4 regions of the Cobetia sp. 29-18-1 genome follow, and region 3 is predicted to be linked to each of the others. Evidence: predicted binding sites of a transcription regulator. Region 3 holds the regulator's gene; each other region holds the start of a gene.
What was found. The regulator sigma-54, encoded in region 3, starts transcription at its own class of promoters, with help from an activator protein. The targets are predictions, from matches to a motif close to TGGCACNNNNNTTGCTNT.

Region 1 (6,022 bases), on a different contig from region 3:
CCTTCCGCGCTGTCGGTGAACAGCGCCTTGGTGTTGATGCCGCCCTTGTTGACCAGATAGTGGTCAAACAGGATCACGCCATACACCGGGCCGATGGCTGCGGCGAGGATGCCCACGGTGTACTGGATGATCTCCGGGTTGTTGAACAGATTCCACGGCGTGATGAAGATGGAGCCGACGGCGGCGAGCATGCCGCCCATGCGCCAGCTGATGCGGGACGGTGCCACATTGGAGAAGTCGAACGCCGGTGACACGAAGTTGGCCACGATGTTGATGCCGATGGTCGCCAGCACCAGGGTCAGGATGCCCAGCGCTGCCGCGACGCCATTGTCGATGCGGGCGACGGTCTCCATCGGGTCATGCAGCATCTCGCCGAAGATGGGCTGCGTGCCGGACACCACCACCACGGTGATGACGGCAAACAGCAGGAAGTTGACCGGCAGGCCCCAGAAATTGCCGCGCTTCACATCCCCAGGGGTAGCGCAGTAGCGCGAGAAGTCCCCGAAGTTGAGCGTCGGCCCCGCGAAGTAGCCCGCCACCAGCGCCGCGGCGATCACCATCTGCCACAGGGCGTCGCTGCCCGAGAGCGTCTTGCTGCCCAGCGTGAAGCTGATGTTGTCCCAGCCGGCCTGCCAGACGATCCAGCCCGCCAGCGCGAACATCACCACATAGACGGCTGGCCCGGCGAAATCGATGAAGCGACGCACCGCATTCATGCCCCACCAGAACACCAGCGCCTGCAGTACCCACATGAACAGGAAGCAGTACCAGCCCAGCTGCGAGAGCCCGAACAGCTGGGTCTCGGTCAGCCCTTCCAGCGACGGCACGTAGCGCAGCAGCACCAGCATCAAGGCATGCGCCGCCAGATACGTCTGGATGCCGTACCACACCACCGCGATCAGCCCGCGGATGATCGCCGGAATGTTGGCACCATAGATGCCGAAGGACTGCCGGCAGACCACCGGGAAGGGCACCCCCGTCTGCTGGCTGGGCCGCGAGATCAGATTGGCGAACACCTGCACCACCAGAATGCCGACCAGCATCGAGACCAGAATCTGCCAGCTGGCCAGCCCCAGGGTGAACAGACTGGCGGCAAAGACGTAGCCACCGACGCTGTGCACATCGGACATCCAGAACGAGAAGATGTTGTACCAGTTCCAGTTCTGCTCGCAGGGGGCGAGGTCCTCATTGATGAGCCGCTTGCTCGCGTTGCTCAGATCAGGGGGAGTCTGGGGTGTCATTGTTGTCTCCAGAGGGGCTTGTGGGCCATGGGCCAGTCACGAGGCGTCATGCCTCGCCATACCCTCCCCTTATCAACAAGCGTGCCAGTGAAACACTTGTTGCGGATTTTCAATCTCCAAGCGTTTTCCCCAAGGCCCGATCTGCGTGACACCCCTGCCAGCAACGTCATGTACGTGGCAACTCCTGAGACATCAGGCACCATCAACTTCCGCTGTATTAGCCATATGCACCACAGCAGCGCGCCGACAATGAAACGAACGTTGCGCCAGCGGGTGTCCCCGGACTGGCACGGATGCTGCTCGTGTTTTGTGTGCTCCGCTCGCACGGCCCCGCATCCGGCGCGCGCCGGCACGAGAAAGCCCATCACGAGCCACCCATCATGAGAGAGCCCGCCATGTTGCGTCTCAAGGTCATCAATCCCAACACCAGCCAGGCGATGAGTCAGCAGATGGCGCACTCGCTGCAACGGCAGCTCGCCCGGGACGTCCACCTCGAGGTGCTGACTGCCGAGCATGGCGCTCCCAGCATCGAGACCGCCATTGAGGAAGCCATGGCGGTGGTCGCGCTGCTGGCGCTGATCGCCCGTGATCGTGAGGGCCTGCTGGAGACCCCGCCCGCCGATGGCTATCTGCTGGCCTGCTTCGGTGACCCCGGCCTCGAGGCCGCACGCGAACTGAGCCCCGTGCCGGTGATCGGCATCGCCCAGGCCGCCATGCACATGGCCACACTGGCGGCTCCCTCCTTTGCCATCGTCACCAGCATGACCAGCACGCTGCCGATGTCCGAGCAGCTGCTGGAGCGCTATGCGATGCGCCCTCTGTGCAAGGCGCTGCTGGCCTGTGACGTACCGGTACTCGCGCTGTCCGAGGCGCGCACTCCCCCCGTGCCATTGCTGGAGCGCTGTGAACACGCCAGAGCCAGCGGTGCCGGCAGCATCGTGCTGGGCTGCGCTGCGATGGGGCCGCTGCGTGATGCCATTGCGTCAGAGATCGGCCTGCCGGTGGTCGACCCGCTGCTGGCGGGGCGCGACCTGCTGCTGACCCTGATGCGCCAGCCCGCTGTCGCTCGCGCGAAGCAAGCGGGTGAGGTGAAACCCCTCAGCGGTGTCTTTGCCCGGGGCCTGGCGGCCCTTTGACCCGCCAGCAAACTGCCCTTGGCTGGCGCCTCGCGACCGAAACGAAAACGCCCCCTCACTGCTGCCAGTGAAGGGGCGTTTGCATTGGCCGACTTTGACTCAGTGCTTGTCGTTCGACTCTCCCGCGTGGCTACGATCGCCGACCACCGCCGTCACCAGCTTGCCGATGCTCAACCCCTGCACGAGGATCGAGAACAACACGATGATGTAGGTGGTGACCACCAGCGGCTCGCGGAAGTCGCCTTCGGGAATCGCCAGTGCCAGCGCCACCGAGATACCACCGCGCAGGCCGCCCCAAGTGAGCACGCGCGTGGTGCCGGGGCGGAAGATGTACCAGCGACGCAAGATGCTCAGCGGAAGACCGATCAGCGCCAGGCGCGAGAGCAGGATCACCGCCACCAGCACCAGCGCGATGCCGATCGAGGTCAGCGTGATCGGCATCAGTACCAGTTCGAGGCCGATCAGCACGAACAGCACCGCATTGAGAATCTCGTCGACCAGCTCCCAGAAGCCGTCCAGATAGCGGCGGGTGTTGTCGGACATGGCGCCATCACGCGCCATGTTGCCGATGATCAGCCCCGCCACCACCATCGCGATGGGGCCGGAGACATGCAGCGCCGAGGCCAGCGCATAGCCGCCCAGCACCAGCGCCAGACTCAGCATCACCTCGACCTGATACTGGTCGATGCTGCGCATCAGCTGGTAGACCAGCGCGCCCAGCGCCAGCCCCAGCAGAATGCCGCCACCCGCTTCCTCGAGGAACAAGAGCCCCATGTGGCCGAGCTCGACCTCACCGCTGCCGGCCGACGCCGCACTCAGCAGCGCGGTGAACAGCACCACCGCCACGCCATCATTGAACAACGATTCGCCGACGATGCGGATTTCCATGTCGGCAGGCGCGCCGGCACTGCGCATGATGCCGAGCACGGCGATCGGATCGGTGGGCGAGATCAGCGCACCGAACACCAGGCAATACAGGTAGGGCACCTCGATACCGGCCCACTGGAACAGCCACCAGGCGGCGGAGCCGATCACCAGCGTCGAGATCAGCACGCCCAGCGTGGCCAGCAGGCCGATGGAGCGCCGGTAGGCCTTGAGGCGCGAGAGGTCCACGTGCAGCGCGCCGGCGAACAGCAGGAAGGACAGCATGCCGTCCATCAGCAGGCTGTTGAAGTTGATTCGGCCCAACCAGTCTTCCGCGGTATCGGCCACGACGGTGGTCACCGCGAAGTGATCGAGCCCGATCACGCCCAGCGACAGCACCAGGCCGATGGCCATCACGCCGATGGTCGGCGGCAGGCGCAGGACGCGATGATTGAACCACATGCACACGGCAGTGATGGTGATGAACAGTGCAGCGAGATTGAGCATCCGAAAACGGTCCTTTGCAGTGGCGCCGATACCCCTGATGGCATGACGTCCTTGTCATTCTTTCCAGTTCTTCTGTCGCGTGAGCAGCCGCGTGGCTGTCTGAACTGAGCGTGACTGTCCAGAACGGCTCGTGGCTACCAGAATGGAGGCGGCTACCAGAGATCGCCGTGGCGTTCACGGTGGCAGAGATAGAGACGCAGCTCGAACTCACGTTGATGATACTCCGGCTGCATGTGACAGCAGAGCCGGTAGAACGCCTTGTCGTGGGCCTTCTCGCGCAGATGCGCCAGCTCATGCACCACGATCATGTTGAGCAGTGGCTCCGGCAGGCGCCGGAACAGCGACGAGATACGGATCTCGTTCTTGGCCTTGAGCTTGTTGCCCTGCACCCGCGACACGAAGGTGTGCAGCCCCAGGGCGTTGTCGATGACGTGAATCCGGTCGTCGTAGATCACCTTGCTGATCGGCGCCGAGCTGCGCAGATACTGATTCTTCAGCGCCATGGTGTAGTCATGCAGCGCCCGCGCACCCTGCAGCTGATGAGGCTCGGGATACTTGCCGAGAAAGAAGGCTGCCGTCTTGCCCGACGCCAGCAGTTCACTCGCCTGCTGTTGAATCTCGGGGGCGTAGCCCTTGAGATAGCGTAGATCAGCCACTGGGCATCTCTCCTGTTGCTGTCCGAAGGAGGGCCAGAGACAAGAAAACCCGCCGAGGCGGGTTTTCTTGTCATGGCGCCGAAAGCGAGGGGCGAGACGTCCGCCACCTGCCAGGCCTGTCGAGCTGGCGGATTTACAGGCCAGCGGCAGCCTTGAGACCAGCGGCACGATCGGTCTTTTCCCACGGGAAGGCGGTGAAGGTTTCGGTCTTCTGCTCGCCGCTCACGTCGGTCCAGCTGTAGCTGTGCTCGAACGGCTCACGACCGAAGTGGCCGTAGGCAGCGGTCAGCTGATACATCGGATGCGCCAGGTCCAGCATGGTGGTGATGGCGTACGGACGCAGGTCGAAGTGCTCGCGCACCAGCTCGACGATCTTGGCATCGCTGATCTTGCCGGTGCCGAAGGTGTTGATCGAGACGGAGGTCGGCTCGGCGACACCGATGGCGTAGGAGACCTGGATCTCGCACTTGTCGGCCAGGCCGCTGGCGACGACGTTCTTGGCCACGTAGCGACCGGCATAGGCGGCGCTGCGATCGACCTTGGACGGGTCCTTGCCGGAGAAGGCACCACCACCGTGACGGGCCATGCCGCCGTAGGTGTCGACGATGATCTTGCGACCCGTCAGACCACAGTCGCCCACCGGGCCACCGATGACGAAGTTGCCGGTCGGGTTGATGTGGTATTCGGTGGTCTCGGACAGCCACTCGGCCGGCAGCACCTGCTCGATGATCTCGCGCTTGACCATCGCGCGCAGGTCTTCCTGGGACACTTCCGGGTCATGCTGGGTCGACAGCACGACGGCTTCGACGGCGACGGGCTTGCCGGCTTCGTCGTAGCGGAAGGTGACCTGGCTCTTCGCATCCGGGCGCAGCCACGGCAGCATGCCGTTCTTGCGCAGTTCCGCCTGACGCTCCACCAGACGGTGGGCGTAGTGGATCGGCGCCGGCATGAAGGAGTCGGTCTCGTTGGTGGCGTAGCCGAACATCAGGCCCTGGTCGCCCGCGCCCTGATCTTCCGGCTTGGTGCGATCGACGCCCTGGGCGATATCGATGCTCTGCTTGCCGATCAGGTTGAGGACACCACAGGTCTCGCCGTCGAAGCCGACGTCGGAAGAGGTATAGCCGATATCGGTGATGACACGACGTACCAGCTCCTCGAGATCCACCCACGCGCTGGTGGAGATCTCACCGGCCACGATGGCAACGCCTGTCTTGACGAGCGTTTCGCACGCCACGCGTGCCTGCTTGTCGCGCGCGATGATGGCATCGAGCACGGCGTCGGAAATCTGGTCGGCAATCTTGTCCGGATGCCCTTCGGACACGGACTCGGATGTGAAGAGTGAGTATTCGCTCATTGGTCCTCGACCCTCTTTTCGGATGCGGGGATGATTCGGCCACTGACGGCAGACTGCGTTGACGACCGAGTAGAAACACGCTTGCGGCGCACGATGAAGCTCAACACGGGCGGTTGAGCCTCGGGGGGGCGAGTTTACACGCCACTTATGTGAGTTCCTAGCGCAATGGGGCCCGTGGGGCCGTCCAATCGAGACCTTTTTGCGACAAGCGCTGCACACAGGGTAATAAGCCGTTGCCACCTTTGGACGAGCGCACATCCCGGA
Region 2 (6,022 bases), on a different contig from region 3:
AGGACATCGGCCTGCCGCCGCTGGACCCGAAGCGTGACCGCGCCATGATCTGTGGCAGCCCGGCGATGCTCGACGACATCAGCGCCATGCTGGATGCGCGCGGCTTCGCCATCTCGCCGAAGATGGGCGTGCCGGGTGACTACGTGATCGAGCGTGCCTTCGTCGAGAAGTGATCCACGCGCATCACGCATGAGCGACAAGCGCTGAAACGAAAAAACCGCAGGCCGATGGCCTGCGGTTTTTTTGTGCTCATGTCACCCGTCGGGGCAGCACGTCAGTGCCAGGGGCTTGTGCCAGAGGCTCAGACGGCGTCCTTGCCGGTCTCGCCGGTACGGATGCGAATGACCTGCTCCAGCGGCGAGACGAAGATCTTGCCGTCGCCGATCTTGCCGGTGTTGGCGACATTGGTGATCGCCTCGATCACGGAATCGATCATGGCGTCATCCACCGCGACTTCCAGCTTCACCTTGGGAAGGAAGTCGACCACGTACTCGGCACCCCGATACAGCTCGGTGTGGCCCTTCTGGCGGCCGAATCCCTTGACCTCGGTCACGGTGATACCCTGCACGCCAATCTCCGACAGGGATTCGCGCACGTCGTCGAGCTTGAATGGCTTGATGATGGCAGTGACCAGTTTCATCGTGTCTCTCCTTGGGTGATGGTGCGGGTAACGAGGCCTGCTCGTCACGCCGGTCTCTGACTCAAGCATACACCGCTTATCCAGTCAGGAAAAAAGACTCCCGCCAGGTGGCGGGAGTCTTGATGCTGCAGGTGCTGTCGCGTCCAGGCTTACTTGCGGCTGGAGGTGAATTCCGGATAGGCCTCCATACCACATTCGGCCAGATCCACACCTTCGTACTCTTCTTCCTCGCTGACGCGAATCCCCATGATGGCCTTGATGATCAGCCACACCACGAAGCTTGCGATGAACACCCAGGCGAAGATGGAGGCGGCGCCCAGCAGCTGTGCGGAGAAGGTGGCATCGTCATTGGTCAGCGGCACGGCCAGCAGGCCCCAGAGACCGACCACACCGTGCACGGAGATGGCGCCGACCGGATCATCGATCTTCAGCTTGTCGAGACCTACGATGGAGAACACGACCAGCAGACCGCCGACGGCGCCGATCAGGGTGGCAGCACCGACGCTCGGTGCCAGCGGACCCGCAGTGATGGCGACCAGGCCAGCCAGCGCGCCGTTGAGGGCCATGGTCAGGTCAGCCTTGCGGAACCACAGACGGGCGAGGATCAGCGCGGCGATGACACCACCACAGGCAGCGGCATTGGTGTTGACGAAGACCTGAGCGACCGCGTTGGCCTCATCGATGTTGGACAGCACCAGCTCGGAGCCGCCGTTGAAGCCCAACCATCCCAGCCACAGGATGAAGGTACCCAGCGTGGCCAGCGGCAGGTTGGCGCCCGGGATGGCATTGATCTCGCCATTCTTGCCGTACTTGCCCTTGCGAGCGCCCAGCAGCAGCACGCCTGCCAGTGCGGCGGAAGCGCCGGCCATGTGCACGATGCCGGAACCGGCGAAGTCACTGAAGCCCGCTGCGCTCAGGAAGCCGCCACCCCAGGTCCAGTAACCCTGCACCGGATAGATGACGCCGGTCATGACCACGGCGAAGGCCAGGAAGGCCCACAGCTTCATGCGCTCGGCGACCGCACCGGAGACGATGGACATGGCGGTAGCCACGAACACCACCTGGAAGAAGAAGTCGGAACGTGCGCTGTAGTAGATGTCGCCACCGGAAGCGAGCGCTTCCTCAGCGGTATTCTCGGCACCGATCAGGAAGCCCAGGCTCGGCAGGAAGCCGCCTTCGGCGCTCGAGTACATGATGTGGTAACCGACGACCATGTACATGGTGCAGGCGATGGCGAACAGCGCCACGTTCTTGGTCAGGATCTCGGTGGTGTTCTTGGCGCGGACCAGACCGGCCTCGAGCATGGCAAAGCCGGCTGCCATCCATAGCACCAGGGCGCCACAGACCAGGAAGTAGAAGGTATCAAGTGCGTACTTGACCTCGATGATCTCGTTCATGCGGGGTTCTCCTTGTTATTGTGCGCGGGGCTCAGACAGCGTCGGCGCCGCGTTCACCGGTGCGGATACGGATGACATCGTCCAGCGGAGTGACGAACAGCTTGCCGTCGCCGATCTTGCCGCTGTTGGCCGCCTGGGTGATGGCGTCCAGTACCGATTCCACACTGCTGTCATCGACAGCCACTTCAATCTTGACCTTGGGAAGGAAGTCGACGACGTACTCTGCACCGCGATACAGCTCGGTATGCCCCTTCTGACGTCCGAAGCCCTTCACTTCGGTGACGGTAATCCCCTGCACGCCGTTGTCGGCCAGTGCTTCTCGCACGTCGTCCAACTTGAAGGGTTTGATGATGGCGGTGATCAGTTTCATGTGCTGCCCCCGTTCGCTACCGGAATGATCATTCTTGTTAAGCATGGCCAGTCAGATGAGCTGGCGGCCTGTTCCTGACAAGTGCATCGCACGAGATGTGCCATGCGGCTGAAAATCCTTGTAACTCATCTGGTTATCGCAGGATGGCTGACAGTCTTTCGGCCTGTGCAAAGATGGCTGAATCCGAAGGTCACCTGGCATGCACCGTAATGGTGCTGTTTCTGCGCCTTTGGGTGTGGGGGCAAGTGCTAATGTGGTGCAGGTGTGTGCCTGCCGATGAGGATTGTCTGGTGCAGGACGATGCGGGGCATGCACCCGACTCCAGGGTTGCGTATCCTTGCAGCAGGACACGACGGCCCCATGTACAGGGGTGTCATCATTTTCTGACCGGCAGTCCGCACGACGCGGCCGCCGGCCCGCAACGGCTGAGGTGCAGCATGTTCAAGAATGACGTCATCGGGCGTATGGCCCAGCAGATCGGTGAGCGCCTGCAGGATGCCTCGCATGGCCCGGAAGAGCTGCAGAAGTCCGTGCAAGGGGTGATGCGCGGTGCCTTCGACCGCATGGAACTGGTCTCGCGTGAAGACTTCGACATCATGATGGATGTGCTGACGCGTACGCGCAGCCGCGTCGAGTCGCTGGAAAAGCAGGTCATCGCCCTTGAGGCACTGCTGGAGAAGCAGGGGCTGGTAGCGGGCAATGCACCGGCTGCCGAGCCCGCCACGCCAGTGGATGACGAGGGGGAAGCCGCGGTGGCGAAGCGTGAAGCCGCCAGTCACGCCGCGGAGATCGAGCGCCAGCGCGACGCCTGATTCCGTCAGGTGACGGCTGAACCAAAACCGCCACGCCCTTTCGGGGCGTGGCGGTTTTTTGCGTCATGGGCGCCGCTGATTCTGAGGGGCGGCCTCAGGCAGTCTGGGGGCGAGTGCCCAGCATCCAGCGCACCAGACCTACCACTGAGGCGATGATCCAGAAAATCTCGATCACGAAGCTGGCGAGGTTGAAATTGATGCACAGGCTGATCAACAGCAGGATCGCCCCGCTCAGATTCATCAGGTTGTAGGTCAGGCTGCGGGCATCGAGTCTGCCGATCTGCAGCAGGAAGAAGGCGCCGACGACCAGAGTGGTGCCTAGCATGCCGATCACATCCGCCAGGGATGCCAGCGGGGCAAGCATGTCTTGCATGGGTAGTGCTCCTGAAACAAGCCGAAGTCGTCCTGAATGGCTGGCCCTTTCCGTGGGTTGGACGATTCTCTGCCGCGCAGCGGCGGCGTTCCGTGAGACAGCTTGGCGGTCCTCCCGGCAAGGCCGGGACAACCGATCAAATATACAGCAGTCCCCGTCCGGCGGCACTCTTGTGGCTCTCTCGAGGGCGCTATCGCCCCTGTATGAGCACTTTCTTGGTGCAGGCAGGTATCGAGTCGGCCTCACACCATGCCCATGTGGCGAATGGTGGCGCTGAAATGCGCCAAAACAGGCGCTTTTACGTGGAAAGTGCTGCCAAAACCGCTACTTTTAACTCGCCGCGAGCGTTTGTCGGCAATGCTGGCAGCGTAAGCATCATGCCGGTGAGCGATCCGCAGCGTCAGCACCCGGGCGCGTCGCGGCGCGTGAAGCTGAAATGGCAGCCGCAGCCGCAGCCGCAGCCGCAGCCGCAGCCGCAGCCGCAGCCGCAGCCGCAGATGCAGTTGCAGGGCGCCAGACGCTCTCTATCACCAGGCAGCAATAAGCCGTCACCCAGCGCCAGGCCCTCAGGCGCCAACCCCCGGCATCAACGACCCGATGCTCGTGCAAATTCCTCGAACGCAACGCATGCGCCGTCGCTGATCTCTCCCTGACAGGCGCCTCATGAGCTCCTCTGGCTCACTCTGATCTCTGACATGGCTTTCATCACTCGACTGAGTCGATCGTCCAAGCACCCTGCCTGCAGTTATTGAGTTTAATTTCTGTTGGTTGGTGCTTGTGAGTTGAGATCGGGCTGTGGGTGTCCTGGTCCGACGTTGGCTCGCTTGATCATCGATGGCACCAGTGCCTCGAATGATGAAGTTTTGAGCGCTCAAAAAATGTCCACACGCAATAATTATGTAATGTTATCCACAGCCTGTCTGTTTGTTACGTATTCAGTAATTGCGGGAGTCTGGGGCGTAAAGAAATTTACGTTATAGACGCGAGAGCCGTCACCTGAACACGCATTTTCAGGTGACGCATGGCAGTGTCGTGGGGGTATGCGAAGCCTTGCGGCAATTGTCGAGCGCCCGAGCGTTGAGGCGCTCGCCTTCTGGGGAGTATGAGGTTTGCCATGCTGGGAGGGTTGGCAGCGGTGTGTGCCTTCGCGCTCATGGCAGGCCAGTGCCTGCTCCGATTGCGCCGTGCAACTGAGAGGCGGCATCACGCAGGGAAGGCTCATGTCATTGGCAATGTTGCGCACGCGCGCGTCACTTGGTCTCGAGGCACCGGAAGTTCAGGTGGAGGTACACCTTTCCAACGGCTTGCCGGGGCTGTCCATCGTCGGCTTGCCGGAAGCGGCGGTGAAGGAGAGTCGCGAGCGGGTGCGCAGTGCGCTGCTCAATGCCGGCTTCGAGTTTCCGGCGCGGCGCATCACCCTCAATCTGGCGCCAGCGGACCTCCCCAAGGAAGGCGGACGCTTCGATCTGCCCATTGCGCTGGGGATTCTGGTCGCCTCCGGGCAGATACCGGAAGAGGCCGTGGCAGCGATGGAGTGCCTCGGCGAGCTGGCGCTGGATGGCAGCATCCGTGCCGTGACCGGCGTGCTGCCAGCCGCACTCTGCTGTCGCAAGGCGGGGCGGACGCTGGTGGTGCCGCGCGGCAATGCCGACGAGGCGGCGCTCGCCGAGGAGTTGGAAGTACTGGCGGTGGGCCATCTGCTGGAGCTGGTGGCTCACCTGCTGGGGCGCGAGCGCCTCACGCCGCATGTGTGCTCGATCATTCCCCAGGCGCGCCTGCCGGAGCCCGACCTGAGCGAGGTGCGTGGCCAGCATCAGGCACGCAGGGCATTGGAGATCGCCGCGGCCGGCGGCCACAACCTGCTGTTCGCTGGTCCGCCGGGCACCGGCAAGACGATGCTGGCCAGTCGCCTGTCCGGCATCTTGCCGCCACTGGGTGAAGGGGAAGCACTGGAAGTCGCGGCGGTGCGCTCGGTATGTGGTCTGCCGATCATGGAGCGCTGGGGGCAGCGGCCTTTCCGCGCCCCGCACCACACGGCCAGTGGGGTCGCGCTGGTGGGCGGTGGCTGTCATTTCCAACAATTGTTGCGACTAAACAATAATTACTGCGACAATCTCTATGTTGAGTTTACATAGAGCACGCCCTTGTGACCGTTTCTCTCAAACAATGCAGAACCTTTAGCTTTCAAGATGGCACCCTTAAAGACGAAACTGAGCGCTTGGTCGTTTGGTGGTACGGGCCTATCTTCAAAAATATCCGCTCACAAAGCGTCCCTAAAATTTATGTATTTTTAAGACCTATTGATCAGGAGAACAAATTAGGAGATGTGATTAAGCGAACGACGGTCTTAACGCATGTCGGGCTATTGAGAATCGGCTCCGTCTGGGAAAAGGGCGTGAGCAACTCCCGCATCGCATTTGAGGAGAAAAC
Region 3 (6,022 bases):
GGTCGTGATCACCCAGAATGGCCAGCATGTCGAAAGTGACAGCTTCAGCGCCGACCTCTCCCAGGACTCCGCCGTGCTGCAGGGCCGCGTTCGCAGCGTCCTGCAACCCGGCACGGGCCAGAGCGAGGCCAGCAAGGAAGCCGAGCGCATCGATTCGGGCACCGACAGCACCACCCCCGATGATGGGCGCGTCAACAGCACCTTCGAGGCAGCGCCTGCCAGCGGTGAATGAACCCGCCGGGCTGGCCGTCAAGCCATGACCCGCGCCGCAACACCTTCTTCTCTGCCGCTCGATGGCATCATTGCTCGGGCGGCGACCCCGTCATGCCAAGGAGCCACCATGACTTCCACGACTCGCAAGCCCTTGACGGCCTGTCGCCAGACCCTCAACAGCGGTGTCATGGCGCTCTGCCTGGCACTGGGCATGTCCACCTTCGCCCCGGCCGCCATGGCGCTGGACAGCGATGCCAGCCAGCCGATCAACATCGCCGCAGACGCTCTGTCGCTCGATGACAAGGCCGGTACCGCCACCTACACCGGCCAGGTGGAAATGCGCCAGGGCAGCATGAAACTCGATGCCAGCCGCGTTGATATCAGCCGCGCCGGCAGCGGCGAGATCTCGCTGGTCAAGGCCACCGGCAAGCGTGCCTACCTGGAACAGCAGCCCGCGCCCGACGAGAAACTGGTCAAGGGCTGGGCCGACACCATCCGCTACCATGCACTGGAGCGCCGCGTGGAGCTGGTCGGCAACGCGCGTCTCGAGAAAGGCGATGACACCTTCGAAGGCGGCTACGTGGAGTACTTCCTCGACAAGCGCCAGGTGAACGCCAACAACAGCAAGACGGCACAGCAGACCGAAGGCGGTCGCGTGCACATGACTCTGACGCCGCGCGGCGCCAATGCCAGCAAGGAAAACTGAGTCATGACTGCTGCTACTCCGCGTACGCTGAGCGCTCGCCATCTGGCCAAGGCCTACAAGGGCCGCAAGGTGGTCAAGGACATCTCGCTGGAGATCCGCCAGGGCGACATCGTCGGCCTGCTGGGCCCCAACGGCGCCGGCAAGACGACCTCGTTCTACATGATCGTCGGGCTGGTGCGCGCCGATGCCGGCAACGTCTCCATCGATGACAAGGACCTCTCCGCTGCCGCCATGCATCAGCGTGCACGCGCCGGCATCGGCTATCTGCCGCAGGAGGCGTCGATCTTCCGCAAGCTGTCGGTGGCCGACAACATCATGGCGATTCTGGAGACCCGCAAGGACCTGGATCGCAATGGCCGCAAGGCACGCCTTGAAGAGTTGCTCGAGGAATTCAGCATCACGCACATCCGCGCCAGTGCCGGCATGAGCCTGTCCGGTGGTGAGCGTCGTCGGGTCGAGATCGCCCGTGCACTGGCCACCGAGCCGGACTTCGTGCTGCTTGATGAGCCCTTCGCCGGCGTCGATCCCATCTCGGTGGGCGAGATCAAGAGCATCGTGCGCCAACTGCGCGATCGTGGCATCGGCGTGCTGATCACCGACCACAACGTGCGCGAGACGCTCGATATCTGTGACACCGCCTATATCGTCGGCGATGGCCAGATCATCGCCCACGGTGATGCGGACTCCATCCTGGCCAACCAGCAGGTGCGCGACGTCTACCTGGGCCACGAGTTCACGCTCTAGGGTCAGGGGATGCGCTGAGTCCTCGCGAGGCGAAAGCTTCGAAAGCCGCTGCGTGATTTTATCGCGTAGCGGCTTTTTCATGTCTGACATCAGACGCATGCATGACGTCCATACCACCTTGGTGGAAACATGGCATGCAAGTTGCTTGAATATTCGCGGCAACCACTTGTCAGTGCCCCGAGTCACGGTATAGCGTAGTAAGCACGTTCCTTTGCCGTGAATTGACTGACTCCATGAAACCCACCCTGCAACTCCGCCTCGGCACCTCGCTGACCATGACGCCGCAGCTCCAGCAAGCGATCCAGCTGCTGCAGCTGTCGACGCTCGACCTGCGTCAGGAGATTCAGCAAGCCCTCGAGTCCAACCCCATGTTGGAGCTCGACGAGGACTACGAGTCGCTGGATGTCGTCGAGACACAGGATTCGAGCGAGATCTCCACTGCCGACTCCTCGAGCGAGATTCCCGAGGAATACCCCCTCGACAGTGACTGGTCGGACCTCTACCAGGACCACGCCGGTAGCCTGACCAGCTCCGGCAGTGGCAGCGGGAGCGAAGAAGGGCCGGACTTCGATCGCAATACCAGCGTCGAGAGCCTGCAGGACCACCTGCGCTGGCAGCTGGCGATGACCGACCTCGATGGCCGTGAACGCCAGATGGCGGAGAGCCTGATCGATGCCGTCGACGGCGCCGGCTATCTGAGCCTGTCTCTCGATGAGCTGGTCGATGGCCTGCGTGGCCAGGGCCTGCCCGGCCTCAAGGCCTCCGAGCTCGAGCAGGTATTGCTGCGTCTGCAGCAGTTCGACCCGACCGGCGTCTTCGCTCGTGATCTGCGCGAATGCCTGCTGCTGCAACTGGCGCTGCTGCCGGATGATCTGCCGCTGCTGGCGCAGGCGCGCCGCCTGGTACGTCAATTCCTCGAGGCACTGGGCAACGATGACCGCAAGCTGCTCAAGCGGCGCCTGAGCCTTGACGATGACGAGCTGGATCACGTCATTCGCCTGGTGCGCGCGCTCGACCCGCGTCCGGCATCCGCCTGGGGCGAGCCCGCCAGCGATTACGTGATCCCTGATCTGCTGGTGCGCCATACCCGCCACGGCTGGCAGGTCGAGCTCAACCCGGAAGCGCTGCCCAAGCTGCGCATCCAGCCGGAATACGCCGCGCTGATCAAGCGTGCCGACAAGTCCGCCGACAACACCTTCCTCAAGGACAACCTGCAGGAAGCGCGCTGGCTGATGAAGAGCCTGTCATCGCGCAATGACACCCTGCTCAAGGTCGGCCGCGAGATCATGGCGCGTCAGATCGACTTCCTCGAGCAAGGCGAGGAAGGCATGAAGCCGCTGATTCTGGCCAACATCGCCGAAGTGGTCGAGATGCACGAATCGACCATCTCGCGGGTCACGACCCAGAAGTACATCCACACCCCGCGCGGCGTCTTCGAGCTCAAGTTCTTCTTCTCGAGCCAGGTCGGTGGCAGCGGCAGTGGCGACGCCCACTCAAGCACCGCCATTCGTGCCCGCATCCGCAAGCTGATCGCGGAAGAGCCGGCCCGCAAGCCTCTCTCCGACTCGCGGCTAGTCGATCTGCTCGCCAGCGATGGCATCGAGGTCGCACGCCGCACCGTGGCCAAGTATCGCGAAGCGATGGGCATCCCCTCCTCCAGCGAGCGCAAGCGTCTGGCCTGACGCGTCATCTGCGGCTGCCATGCCCTGCTTTCACCTCCACAATGGCAGCCGCCGCCAACCTCAAGCCCTGGATTTTCCGCTCATCAGCCTCTGACTTCGCGGACAGCGGTGCGCCTGTCGCGCGCTCTGTCATCCCGTCAACCGCTCGTCAATTACCCGTCATGGCCCATGACGGCGCGCAGGATGACGGCAAAAAACCGCCATTCCGCCAGCGTCATTCACCGTCAATCGCATGTTTTTAAAGTCACTTTTGCGCGTATTGCACCTGGATGACACCCGGACAACCTCCCAAAACGCCGCTTGCTCCACGCAATCGAAGCGCCTGAAAGGCGACGTACATGCAGGGATTGGCGACGAAAACCCGCCTTCTTGCGCGTCTTTCACGCACCACCCACCAGACGTGCCCTTGAAGTCCACTCCGTTACCCCTCACTGAGTTGAAGACAAGCACTGAGCCACGATGCAGCGCAGCGTTGATCTTTGCGCAAAGCTTGGGCATTGTCGGTACAGACGCTCACGACATCTGACGCCACTGGCAAGGGTGCGAAAACATCGCCAGACGGTGGCCGTCAAGCCTGTTGCAGAGCGTCCGATCAGGGTTTGCTCGTAGTCAAAAAGGGTTACAATTGAATGGCAACCCGCTGGATAAAGGAGCGTGTCCATGCAAGTGAATATCACCGGGCATCATGTGGAACTTACCGATCCTCTCCGCGATTACGTCAACGAGAAGCTCGCTCGCCTCGAACGGCATTACGACAACATCACCAATGTTCAGGTGACACTGTCGATCGAGAAGGAGCGCCAGCAGGCTGCCTGCACCTTGCACGCGGCAGGCGCTGACCTCCACGCCCTGGCAGAAGACCCCAACATGTACGCTGCCATCGACGCGCTCGCCGACAAGCTGGATCGCCAGCTGGTCAAACACAAGGAAAAGTCCCAGGCTCGCTCTCAGGGCACCGGGACCCGTTGACCTTCAGCCATGACACTTGATCAGATCCTTCCCCCCGAGCGCACGCTGTACGGTGTCCCCGGGGGGAGCAAGAAGCGGGTGCTTGAATTCTTCAGCACCTTCATCGCACAGAACATTCCCAGCCTGGATAGCCAGGAAGTCTTCTCGCGCCTGATCGGGCGCGAGAGACTGGGGTCGACCGGCATTGGCCACGGTGTGGCCGTGCCCCATGCACGCAGCCCGCATTGCAAGACGCCAATCGCTGCGTTTCTGAAGCTCGGTGAACCCATCGACTTCGATGCCATCGACGGAGAACCCATCGATCTGCTGTTCGTGCTGCTGGTGCCTGAGGAAGCGGATGAGACCCATCTGACGCTGCTCGGGCAGGTCGCGGAATTGCTCAATTCCCCGGCCAATCGCTCGGCCCTGCGCCAGGCAGACAGCCAGCGTGCACTCTTTGAGGCATTGACCCAAGCCATCGCCGAATTACCGGCGCGCTGAATGACAGGCCCGGACATCGTCCGGGCTTTCGTCTTGCTGGCCTCCCATCGGCTGACGTACAGCGCACTGATAGCGGGCAGCCTTCTGCCCCACCCCTGCATTCTTTCGACGTTGACCTCGCCCTTGGAGAGCACTTCATGAAGATCGTGATCATCAGCGGCCGCTCCGGCTCCGGGAAATCCATCGCTCTCCAGGCGCTGGAAGACATTGGCTACTACGCCATCGACAATCTGCCCGGCATGCTGCTGGCGCCACTGGTCGATCAGCTCGAAAAGGACAGCCCGGCGCGCCGGCGCATCGCGGTCTCCATCGATGCCCGCAACCTGCCGGAAGCCTTGACCCGCTTCCCCGAATTGCTCGACAACGTCCGCCAGAGCGGCATGGACGTGCAGGTCGTCTACCTGACCACCGATTCGCGAGTGCTGCTGGAACGCTACTCGGCGACCCGTCGTCGTCACCCTCTGACGCGCGACAACGACCACACCCTGGCCGAGGCCATCGAGATCGAGCAGAAGACGCTCGCTCCCATTCGCCAGAAGGCCGATCTGGTCATCGACTCGACCAACCTGAGCGTGCACGACCTGCGCTCGCGCATCACCGAGCAGGTCGCCCAGCACAGCTCCCGCCACCTGACGCTGACCTTTGAATCCTTCGGCTTCAAGCATGGCGTGCCGACCGACGCCGACATGGTGTTCGATGCCCGCTGCCTGCCCAACCCGTACTGGGACATCAATCTGCGCGGCGATACCGGTCGCGATGACAGCGTGGCCGAATTCCTGCAGCGCTACCCCACCGTCCAGGCGATGCATGACGATATCGCCGGCTGGCTGGAACGCTGGCTGCCCGCCTATCAGGACAGCAACCGCAGCTACCTGACGGTGTCCGTGGGCTGCACCGGCGGCCAGCATCGCAGCGTCTACCTGTGCGAGCAGCTGGCGAGCTACTTTGCCGAGCGTCTGCCTGAGGTGCGCCTGCGTCACCGCGAGCTGGGCATTCATACCGCGCTGAGCAACGCGGGTGAGGAGAGTGATCAGCAAGAACATCAGCAGGAGCATCGCGATGGCCTCTCGTGAGCTGACGCTGACCAACCGCCGCGGGCTGCATGCTCGCGCAGCCACCAAGCTGGTCAATTGCTGTGCGCCCTATTGCGCGACGGTGATGGTCAGTCATGGCGAGCGACGCGCCAATGCGGCCAATGTGATGGCATTGCTGATGCTGGCCGCGCCCT
Region 4 (6,022 bases), on a different contig from region 3:
GGCCATGTGGCGCGCATCACGCGCCGAGGGAGCACTGCGGTCGTGAGAGTGGCTGTCACGGGGAGCATGAGAAGCATGAGGAGAAAGAGACATGCGATACCTTGGCGTGAAACGAGAGAAGGTCAGGCGTTGCCCAGACGGCAGACAATACCCCGAGGCCTGAGCCACGCAGCGTGACGCGACAGGGCCAGCAGGCGCAGGCCTCGAGGGCATCTGCAAGGATGCCTGTGGCGAGGCATCAGGGCCGCGCGTCTTCCTCGCCCGGCAGGAAGCTGGGTTCCTGGGCGAGACGGTCAATCTCGGCGCGGAACTCATCAAGATCCTGGAAGCGACGATAGACCGAAGCGAAGCGGATATAGGCGACCTGATCCAGCCGCTTGAGCTGCTGCATGACCTCATCACCGATGCGCCGCGCCTCGATCTCACGTTCGCCGGTGGCACGCAGACGCTGACGAATGCGCTCCACCGCGGCCTCGATCAGCTCGGAGGAAACCGGGCGCTTTTCCAGCGCGCGCAGCATGCCGGCACGCAGCTTGTGCTCATCGAAGCTCTCACGCGAACCGTCGCCCTTGACCACGCGCGGCATGACCAGCTCCGCCGTTTCGTAGGTCGTGAAACGCTCACCGCAGGCCGCGCACTGGCGACGCCGCCGCACCTGGTCACCCTCGACCACCAGTCGGGAATCCGTGACCTTGGTTTCATGAGTTCCACAGAAGGGACAGTGCATGTTGGAGAGCCTGCTTGGGTGCGAGGTGGCTGCGGCCCCGCGCGAAGCACAGCGAGGAAGTGGCGCAGCGCAGCCGAATGACAGCGAATGGCGGGTATTGTAACCGTTAAGGCACCGCCACGGGAGCCTATGTCAGCCCCGACATGACTGAACTAGCCTTGAGGAGCGCCCAAGGGGCGACAGGAGTTTCCTGGATTGTCGCCCCGGGGGGGCGGACACCGCGGCGAAAGCGTCCATCAACCTGCCGGCAGGCTTGAAATCCCCGCCCGATAACCGAAAGATGACATCAGGGTGCAGCGCCTCACAAGGACGCTTGCCCGAGCCGTGAAATCCTTTCACGACTGGCGGCAGATGATCTCTGCCGCGAGATTGATCACGATGACGCAAGGAGCTGCGACATGGGAATCATTGCATGGATCATATTCGGTCTTATTGCCGGCATCATCGCCAAGGTGATCGTGCCCGGCAAGGACCCGGGTGGCATCATCGTCACCAGCATCATCGGCATCCTGGGTGCCGTTGTCGGTGGCTGGGTCGGCACCCTGATGGGCTTCGGTGAAGTGACGGGATTCAATCTGGCCAGCTTTGTCATTGCCGTGCTCGGCGCCGTCATTCTGCTGATTCTGTATCGCGTGCTGCGCAAGTAAAGCATGTCATGAAGCGCAGTGGCGTCAGCTGGCCGCAGGCCACATGACGCCAGACAGGACGGCCAGCCGGCACATGCAGGCTGGCCGTCCTGCCTTGCAGGCTTGACGAATCTGGCCCGAGGCGTGCATGACTCATGAGTAAAGGCGCCAGGCCGTCACCCACGGGCGCCGCTGAGCGATGCGCCATTCAGGGATTTCACCAAGCGACGGCCAGCCGACTTCATCTGATATGTGATTTCCAGTCTTGCCACCGGCCCCGCAGGATTGCACCGGCGGGCTTCCCGAAGATCACCCGCGACACGCTCTGCCATTGCGGCTCACGAGGCAGAGTCTGACCGCTTTTGCTGCCACGAGGATTGCCCATGTCCGATACGTCATCTCCCGATCACTCGACATCCACTGCCTCAGATCCTGCGCCGAGCGAGGGCAGCGCCAGGCCACGCGCCAGAGTCTCTCTCGCCAAACGTCTCTCGCAAGCTGATTTCCAGGCGCACGCCACACGCCTGCTCGCCGAGATCTACCCACAGCGTCATGAAGAAGTCCTCAGACGCCTGGAGACGGTGCTGGATTTCCATCGCACGCGCCTCAACCCCCGCGTACCGGAAGGCGAGCCGCTCTGGAGCGAGCGCGACCAGTGGCTGATCACCTACGGCGACAGCCTGCAGCAGGAAGGCGAGGCGCCACTGGCGACCCTGCACGACTTCCTCGCCAGCCGACTGGACGACAGCCTGTCCGGTGTCCACGTGCTGCCCTTCTTTCCGTGGAGCAGCGATGACGGCTTCAGCGTCATCCACTATCGCGAGGTCAATCCGGTCCTCGGCGACTGGCAGGACATCCGGCGCCTGAGTGAGCAGCGCGACCTGATGGCAGACCTGGTCATCAATCACTGCTCGCGCGAGTCACTGTGGTTCGCCGATTATCTGGCCGGCGTGCAGCCCGGCCGCGACTACTTCATCGAGATGGACCCCGACACCGATGTCTCCGAGGTCGTGCGCCCGCGTCCATCTGCCCTGCTCACGCCGGTGCATACCCGTCGTGGCCTGCGCCATCTTTGGGCAACCTTCTCGGATGACCAGATCGACCTGAACTTCGCCAATCCCGATGTGCTGCTCGAGTTCATCGGCATCCTGCTTTACTACCTCGAGCAGGGCGCGGGCATCATCCGCCTCGATGCGGTGGCATTCCTGTGGAAACGCCAGGGCACCTCCTGCATCCACCTGCCGGAGACACACGCCGTGGTGCGCCTGCTGCGCGCCATCGTCGACCATCTGGCGCCGGGCAGCCTGTTGATCACCGAAACCAACGTGCCCCACGCCGAGAACATGTCCTACTTCGGGCTCGATCGCCTGTCACAGCACGACCTCACCGCCATCGAGGGCAGCGCCCAGGCCGATGAAGCGCACCTGATCTATCAGTTCACGCTGCCGCCGCTGACGCTGCACACCCTGACCTCCGGCGATGCCAGCGCCCTGACCCAGTGGGCCACCAGCCTGCCGTCCCTGCCTTCCGGCTGCAGCTACTTCAACTTCACCGCCAGTCACGACGGTATCGGCGTTCGCGCCCTTGAGGGCCTGCTGCCCGACCACGAGCGCGACACCCTGGTGCGGCTGGTGCATGACTTCGGTGGCTACGTCAGCATGCGCGCCAACCCGGGCCGCGCCGACACCCCCTATGAGCTCAACATCAGCTACTTCGATGCGCTCAAGGGCACGCGGCGCGGCCAGGACCCGTGGCAGATCGAGCGCTTCATCGCCAGCCAGACCCTGATGCTGAGCCTGCAGGGCATCCCGGGGCTGTACATCCACTCGCTGACCGCGACTCCCAACCACCAGGAAGGCGTCGAGCGCGATGGCCATCTGCGCGCCATCAACCGCCGCAAATGGCAGCGTGATGAACTGGAAGCGCTGCTGGCAAGCCCCAACACCGCGACCCATGAGGTCTTCCACGCCCTCAAGCGCCGCATGGCACTGCGCCGCAACGAACCCTGCTTCCACCCGGATGCCGACCAGAATGTCTTCGATGTCGGCCCGGATTTCTTCGTCTTCGAGCGCGTCACCCATGAAGGGCGACGCCTGCTGTTCGCCCTCAATGTCACCGATCAGCCGCGCGTACTGCCGCTGCCGGAAAGCTGGCAAGGCGTCGCGCTGACCGACCACCTGTGCCACGACAAGGCCTACGACCCCACCATGGCTCGCCGTCCCTATCAGGCGGCCTGGCTGATGGAGCAAACAGTGCGCCCGCCGGCCATCGAGGTCGTCTGACGCCCGCGTTTCTTCCTCTGCCTACGACAACGGGGCTGCCAGTGGCAGCCCCGTTGTCGTAGGTCTTGCTGTTTCCCGCCGCGAGCCTTACTGGTTGTCCAGCTCCACCGCTTCGTGCATGCGCTCGAGCAGGTCCGGCACGGCAGACTGCACCCGGTTCCAGCTCGGGATGAAGGGCTTGTCGCGCGGATTGTCGAGGAAGGCGCTGCCGGCATCCATGATGTTGGCGGCGAACAGCTCCACCGCCGCTTCCTCACTGTGGCGGTCCACCGTCAGGCCATTCATGACGGCATCGTTGTAGTAGGTCTCGATCAGGTCCAGCGCGATACGGTAGTAGGTGGCCTTGATGGTGCGGAAGGTCTCGCCGTGCATCTCGACGCCCAGCGTGGCCAGCTTGCGATACATGGCCTTGGCGATGTCCAAACTCATGCGATTCAAACCGCCCAGCGCATCTTCCTCGGACAGCGGCTGGTGCTTGTGATCGTAGGCATCGGCGATGTCCACCTGACACAGACGCTTGGTGGAGTAGTTGCGATGGACCTCGGACAGCACGCCGATCTCCAGCCCCCAGTCACTGGGAATGCGGATGTCCGCCAGCACGTCGGTGCGCATCGAGAATTCGCCGGACAGCGGATAACGATAGCTGTCGAGATAATCCAGGTACGGCAGCGGGCCATAGACCTTCTTGAGCGCACGGATCAACGGCGTGACCATCAGGCGTGCCACGCGGCCGTTCAGCTTGCCCTGGGCGATGCGCGAGTAGTAGCCCTTGCAGAACTCGTAGTTGAACTGCGGATGGGCTACCGGGTAGATCAGGCGCGCCAGCAGGCCGCGGTCATAGGTGACGATATCGCAGTCATGCAGTGCCACCGCCTCGGCGATGCCCGAGGCCTGGACGTAGCCTGAGCAGTACCAGACATTGCGCCCCTTGCCGGCTTCCATCGGCGCCAGGCCATGCTCGGTCAGCTCCTCATCCAGCGCCCGCAGACGCGGGCCGTCGTTCCACAGGATGCGGTGATGCTGCGGCAGATGTGAGAAGAACTCCTTGGCATGCTCGAACTGGTCACGGTCGGCGCGGTCCAGCCCGATCACGATCTCGCTGAGGTAGGGCACCTGCGCCAGCTCCTCGACGATATGCTTGAGCGCCGGGCCTTCCAGCTCGGAATACAGCGACGGCAGAATCAGGCTCATCGGTCGCTTGCGGGAGAAGCGCATCAGGTCCGCTTCGAGATCTTCCACCGGACGATCGGTCAGGTTATGGAAGTTGGTGATGATGCCATTCTGGTAAAAATCGCTCATGTCAGCTCCTTGTCATGCCGAAGACACGCATCAGGCAGGCGTCAGGCGCCCAGACCTCTGGATGTCCATTCTTCCGGCTGGCCATTGGCCAGCCAGTGACGCAATCCCTCGACCCATCCCTGCGGTCCGGGGAGATTGGCGCGAAAACAGCGGCGCTCATCCGCCAGTAGCGGATAATCGGCAAGCTCCCGATCACGCTGAGAGGTATCACCGACGCCGGGGATCAGCACAGCGTTGTCGACCGCGGCCAGCAGTGGCAGGTCATTGGCGCCATCGCCGAAGCCCAGCGTCCAGGGGCGCACCCGCTCGTAGAGCCGGTAGCGGGCGATCAGATAGCGCGCTGCCACGCCCTTGTCGCTGTCCCCGGTCACGTGATGGAAGCGCCCACCACGTGTCAGCTTGAGGCCATGGCTGGCCAGACGCGTGCGAAAGTCCTCGAGACGCTCCGGCGCGTCACGCCACACCAGCGGTTCACTGGCATCACGCTGTCCCGCCAGGGCCGCGTCGCCCTCCCCCAGCCCCGTCAGCTCGCTGATTCTCGCCACCGACATCGAGGCAAAGCCCTCGAAGGCGAACTCCCCGCTCAGCTCCTCCAGCACCGCGAGAATCCTGTCGCGGGGCATCGCCACCGCGATACGACACAGGCCGTGTGCGTCCGGGGCGCTGGCCTCTTCCAGCGGGTAGGCACTCAGCCAATCGGCCGGCAACGCCACCACGCCGCCGTTTTCGGCGATCCACGGCTGGCCCGCCAAGCCCAGCGAGTCCATCAGCGGCGCCAGTTCGGCCGCCGTCTTGGAGGTGTTGGGGACGATCCAGGCACCGCGCGCGCGCAGGCGGGTCAGCCAGCTGCGCGCCGCCCCAGGCGAGTAATCGTGGTGATCCAGCAGCGAGCCATCCAGATCGGTCAGCAACAACAGCGGTGCTTGAGTCTCTGACATGTGAACTCTCCTCGTGAAGTGCTGCAGCGTGTCGGGGGTCACCTCGACAGGATCTCGTGGCACCGGACAGGCATTGCAAGAGCATTGCAGGGAATGTGCCAAGATGGTGCAGCTGCCATGACAGCCTGCCCCTTCTCACCGTGGCTGTGT

Region 1: a site for sigma-54 is predicted at 1,311-1,328, ahead of QD208_RS16100 (NCS1 family nucleobase:cation symporter-1). Genes of this name have one in related genera too.
Region 2: a site for sigma-54 is predicted at 2,493-2,510, ahead of QD208_RS09445 (P-II family nitrogen regulator). Genes of this name have one in related genera too.
Region 4: a site for sigma-54 is predicted at 1,487-1,504, ahead of QD208_RS02770 (sugar phosphorylase). Genes of this name have one in related genera too.

What each region holds. Positions count from the first base shown of each region.
Region 1 is NZ_JARWKS010000026.1:21,729-27,750, forward strand. Features, by position in the region: gene QD208_RS16100 (NCS1 family nucleobase:cation symporter-1) at 1-1,241, opposite strand, end outside; gene QD208_RS16105 (aspartate/glutamate racemase family protein) at 1,622-2,377, shown strand; gene QD208_RS16110 (sodium:proton antiporter) at 2,477-3,748, opposite strand; gene QD208_RS16115 (M48 family metallopeptidase) at 3,901-4,404, opposite strand; gene metK (methionine adenosyltransferase) at 4,538-5,758, opposite strand.
Region 2 is NZ_JARWKS010000009.1:168,015-174,036, forward strand. Features, by position in the region: gene QD208_RS09430 (ferredoxin--NADP reductase) at 1-173, shown strand, start outside; gene glnK (P-II family nitrogen regulator) at 302-640, opposite strand; gene QD208_RS09440 (ammonium transporter) at 790-2,037, opposite strand; gene QD208_RS09445 (P-II family nitrogen regulator) at 2,069-2,407, opposite strand; gene QD208_RS09450 (accessory factor UbiK family protein) at 2,845-3,219, shown strand; gene QD208_RS09455 (hypothetical protein) at 3,314-3,592, opposite strand; partial or broken gene QD208_RS09460 (magnesium chelatase domain-containing protein) at 4,813-5,658, shown strand; gene QD208_RS09465 (hypothetical protein) at 5,739-6,022, shown strand, end outside.
Region 3 is NZ_JARWKS010000016.1:52,466-58,487, reverse strand. Features, by position in the region: gene lptC (LPS export ABC transporter periplasmic protein LptC) at 1-232, shown strand, start outside; gene lptA (lipopolysaccharide transport periplasmic protein LptA) at 341-919, shown strand; gene lptB (LPS export ABC transporter ATP-binding protein) at 923-1,663, shown strand; gene QD208_RS12910 (RNA polymerase factor sigma-54) at 1,897-3,345, shown strand; gene raiA (ribosome-associated translation inhibitor RaiA) at 4,006-4,314, shown strand; gene QD208_RS12900 (PTS sugar transporter subunit IIA) at 4,324-4,794, shown strand; gene rapZ (RNase adapter RapZ) at 4,932-5,867, shown strand; gene QD208_RS12890 (HPr family phosphocarrier protein) at 5,854-6,022, shown strand, end outside.
Region 4 is NZ_JARWKS010000002.1:227,099-233,120, reverse strand. Features, by position in the region: gene ribD (bifunctional diaminohydroxyphosphoribosylaminopyrimidine deaminase/5-amino-6-(5-phosphoribosylamino)uracil reductase RibD) at 1-6, opposite strand, end outside; gene nrdR (transcriptional regulator NrdR) at 239-727, opposite strand; gene QD208_RS02775 (GlsB/YeaQ/YmgE family stress response membrane protein) at 1,126-1,374, shown strand; gene QD208_RS02770 (sugar phosphorylase) at 1,737-3,635, shown strand; gene QD208_RS02765 (hypothetical protein) at 3,723-4,934, opposite strand; gene QD208_RS02760 (HAD-IIB family hydrolase) at 4,976-5,872, opposite strand.